Regions from separate parts of the Mucilaginibacter sp. UYNi724 genome, predicted to be linked through region 1. Evidence: riboswitches for the same ligand, from Rfam matches in the RefSeq annotation. Region 1 holds a riboswitch; the other holds the start of a gene.

Region 1 (2,208 bases):
TTTCAATCGGCTCAATATGCGAGCGATAGGGGGATATTGGTTCGTTAGTGTCATTAGATGGGGTATATTCCGACGCATCATCTTCTATAATAGTTTCTTCTATCACAATAGCTACGGGTTCGGCATAGTCGTTATCATTTATGTACGATACATCCGAAGCGATGCCTCCATCGATATCCATATATTGTTTAAAGTTGCGTACATCGCTATCGACCATGCTTTTAAATACAGGGTTAAGTATATGTGCGATGCCACCTCCAAAACCACCTGCAGGCGGGCGGTAGCTAATAATAATATCCACTAAAGTGCCACTGCCATCCACGCTATCCTGAAAACGTACTTTACCGGCATTGTCTATCAACGAATCTGGTATCGAACTCCAGCCGATGCTGTAACCCGGCTCATCACGAACGATCTCGGCATCCCAGCTTACTTTAGCAGAACCTATAGGGAGTTTTAATACCCAGTGAGACCGTTTATTGTCAATAACATCCACACTCTCCAGGTGTTTCATAAATAGGGGCAGGTTATCCAGCTTACGCCAAAAATCGTAGACTTCTTGCCTTGGCTTATCAATGTGGTATGATGTGCGGATGTTCACGTTCACGGGTTCAGTACTGTTGCGGCCCATGCGCGAGTATAATTCGCAATGGCCGGTAAGCCCGCGGTTTAGCAGGTAACCGCCCGCGCCAAGTTTGATGATACTGGAAAATGGGCTTTTGAACAATCCCTTAAAACCAGATAAAGAAAGTTTAATGCCTGTTGCTATAGATATGGTACGCTCGGCGGTAGACAAGTTTAAACTTGGCTCCTGGTTTTCGGCAGGTCCGCGGTACCTGTTTTGCATTGCTGATGTTGTCATGTTAAATACGTTTGTAATTATTAAACACGTTAACTTACAGCGGGTTTTCTTTAATTGAAATTATTTTAACCGGCAATAATAATTGCTTTGGCTGTTACAGTTTCTAATGCTACATTTGCAGCGCTTTAGGTTCCTGCCTGTGAAGCATTTTACAGCAGGATTAAAAGGGAATACAGTGTAAATCTGTAACTGTCCCGCAGCTGTAAGCTCCGTTTAACCAATGTCCGTTCAAAATTGCCACTGTGCCGGGTTTCCGGGATGGGAAGGCAGGGCAAAAGGGGAGCAAGTCAGAATACCTGCCTCAGCATCATATTATTCATAGCTTTCGGGGATTGAAGCTTGGGTGTGAATGCTCTTCATAGGCGGTGTATTTCCATTCCTGTATTTTTCCTTTTTGCGGGCTGTGATGTATTTAGCATCAGCATGGTAAACGGTTACTTTGATATTTTCAGGTCAGCAACGTTTTTCTTAACAGGGAAGAAGTTATGGCTTGCGGGTATTTGTCTGTTTATTTCAAATGCTATTTTAGCGCAAAGCGATACCACCAAAAAACTAAAAGAAGTGGCGGTAAAAGCCACTCCGGTGCCTAAAGTGCAATTACTTATCCCAACACAACAGGTTACTAATAAAGACTTCGCCAGATACAGCGCATTCAATATTGCGGATGCGGTTAAAAATTTTTCGGGGGTTACGGTAAAGGATTACGGGGGTATTGGTGGTTTAAAAACAGTTTCGGTAAGGGGTATGGGGGCTAATCATACAGCGGTACAGTATGACGGCGTACAGATCAATGATGCGCAAACCGGCCAGGTTGATCTTAGTAAACTAAATCTAAACAACGTACAGCAAATCACCCTATACAACGGCCAGCCGATAGATATTTTACAACCGGCACGTAGTTATACTTCTGCAAGCGTACTTAGTATACAAACCATAAAGCCAAATTTAGCGGCGAATAAACCATATCAGCTACTATTTGGCATTAAAGGAGGGAGCTTTGGGCTAATAAACCCATACCTGCAATGGCAGCAACGCCTAAGTAGCAACTGGCAGGTTATTGTAAATGCCTATACCGAAAATGCCAACGGGCGATATAAATTCCACAACAACATTAACCGCCCCGATACGGTGCGAACACGAACCAATGCAGACATTGCCGCTCAACAAGTTGATGGCGCCTTGTATTGGGCTAAAAACGACAGTAGCAAGTTTAACCTGCATGTTAATTACTATCATTCGCAACGTGGATTGCCGGGAGCGGTTATTCAAGATAATCCTGTGCCGTCACAAGATAGGCTGTGGAACCGTGATTTTTTTATACAAGGCGGCTATAGGCGTATTTGGAA
Region 2 (2,208 bases), 210 kb from region 1:
AAATGGCGGCCGACCCTAACACCCAAAAATGGTGGAAACGTACCGACCCAACCCAAATCCCCCTGCCCGATGCCGCCGCTAAAGGCAAGATATTGAGCGATATGCAGGAGGTTTTCCATACGGAATAGTTATTGCTTGCTAAAGCCTTTTTATTTAAATTTGAAGTAAGTTATCAGCATAATCTGTGGACATCTTCGATAAAAATATTCTAAGTTTCTGGAAATCCCTTCAAATTAATAAAGTTCAATACATTGTAGTTGGCGGCAACGCTTTAAAGCTGAATGGATTGCAAGGCGATACCAGCGATTTAGATCTATGGTTAAACGACACGCTTGAAAACAGAAAAGCTTTTAGAAGTGCGCTTGTTGATTGCGCCATGGGTGACTACCCGATGATTGAGTATATGCAGTTTATGCCCAATTGCACAGAGTTTATTTTACACAACGGGCTTAAATTGGATGCCCTCACTACTATGTCGGGCCTTGAGCAACATTCCTTTTTCGAATGCCTGGAGATGGCCCCCGTGGCTGATATTGAGGGCATAAGCGTTCCTTTCCTGCACATCGATCAGCTTATTGAGAACAGGAAAGAAATTAACCGCCCCAAAGATCAGATAGATGTTGACGCCCTTGAAACGATCAGAAAGTTAAGAGAAGACAGCTAATCCTCCTTTTCCTCATCCTTATTACTTACATTTGGGCCGATGTAAGTTCTTTACTTTCCTTCATCAACCGGTATAGGTTTTACTTAATTGTAGATTAATAGGGAATAGTGTGCAAATCACTAACTGTCGCGCAACTGTAAGTAACACAAAAAGGTTTTTGCCAGAATATATGCCCACTGATTGTCCAAAAACGGTCGGGAAGGGCGGCAAAAATGTTACAAGTCAGGAGACCTGCCATACCGAATTGACAATGCTTCCGCGGTATGGGGCAATGGTCGGGTGTTTGATATAGTTTTCGTTACAACCTGTATTTTTATGCAAGGGCGCGCTATATCCATACTTTTCCGCCAATCCATTCCAACAAACGCATTGCGAAGTTTAGCTAAAAGGGCTTTTAACCGATTTATTTATTTAATCAATTAAAGCAATGCTAACGCAAAATTTAGGCTACCCGCGTATTGGTGGCCAACGCGAATTGAAAAAGGTCTGCGAGGGTTACTGGGCAGGCAAAACGGGGCACAAAAATGTGCTTACCGTAGGTAAAACCATCCGCCACGATAACTGGCTGATGCAAAAAGAAGCCGGGATCGACCTGATTCCCTCGAACGATTTTTCGTATTACGACCACGTGCTGGATCACTCCCTGATGTTCGGCGCTATCCCCAAACGCTATAACGAGGTAATCCTGAAACAAGGCAAGGAAGAACTCGACCTATACTTCGCTATGGCCCGCGGTTACCAAAAGGACGGGCTGGACGTAGTAGCCATGGAGATGACCAAGTGGTTTGATACCAACTACCACTACATAGTGCCCGAGTTTTATAAGGATCAGCAGTTCAGATTATTTTCTACCAAGATCACTAACGAGTTTTACGAGGCAAAACAGTTAGGCATCATCACTAAACCGGTGTTGATAGGCCCTATTACCTACTTGCTTTTGGGTAAGGAAAAAGAAGCCGGTTTTGAAAAGATAGACTTGCTTAAAAATCTGCTTAAGGTTTATACCGAGATCCTCACTAAACTGCAGGACCTTGGCGCCGAATGGATCCAGTTTGATGAGCCCTTCCTGGCGCTTGATCTGAAGGAGAAGGAACAACAGGCTTACCGCGATGCCTACAAACAACTGCGTAAAGATTTCCCGCGCTTAAAGTTTGTACTGACCACCTATTTTGAAAAACTGGGTAGTAATGCCGAACTGGTTACCTCCCTGCCTGTTGATGCCTTGCATATCGATCTGGTACGCGCACCGCAGCAACTGGATGAAGTGCTGAACTTGCTGCCCGCTAAAACCATCCTGTCCTTAGGTGTAATTGATGGCCGCAATATCTGGAAGAATGATTTTGAGGCATCGCTCGCCATCATCAAAAAAGCAAAAGATAAGCTTGGCGATGATCGTGTTTGGATAGCACCGTCCTGTTCGTTGATCCACGCGCCGGTTGATCTGCGGAATGAGCATGACCCCGAAGTGCTTACGCCCGAGATAAAACAGTGGCTTGCCTTTGCCCGCCAGAAAGTAACCGAGATAGCGCTTTTAAAAGTGTTGT

The links. A riboswitch is a leader RNA that binds a small molecule or an ion and turns the genes downstream of it on or off. The one in region 1 is predicted to bind cobalamin.
Region 2: it holds a riboswitch for cobalamin, as region 1 does, so the genes downstream of both, metE (5-methyltetrahydropteroyltriglutamate--homocysteine S-methyltransferase) here and ACVW0P_RS04975 (TonB-dependent receptor plug domain-containing protein) in region 1, are expected to answer to the same signal.

Annotation. Positions count from the first base shown of each region.
Region 1 is NZ_JBSRZI010000002.1:461,504-463,711, reverse strand. It holds gene ACVW0P_RS04980 (SRPBCC family protein) at 1-862, opposite strand, end outside; cobalamin riboswitch at 973-1,180, shown strand; gene ACVW0P_RS04975 (TonB-dependent receptor plug domain-containing protein) at 1,286-2,208, shown strand, end outside.
Region 2 is NZ_JBSRZI010000002.1:248,428-250,635, reverse strand. It holds gene ACVW0P_RS03900 (L-rhamnose mutarotase) at 1-128, shown strand, start outside; gene ACVW0P_RS03895 (hypothetical protein) at 185-664, shown strand; cobalamin riboswitch at 722-916, shown strand; gene metE (5-methyltetrahydropteroyltriglutamate--homocysteine S-methyltransferase) at 1,092-2,208, shown strand, end outside.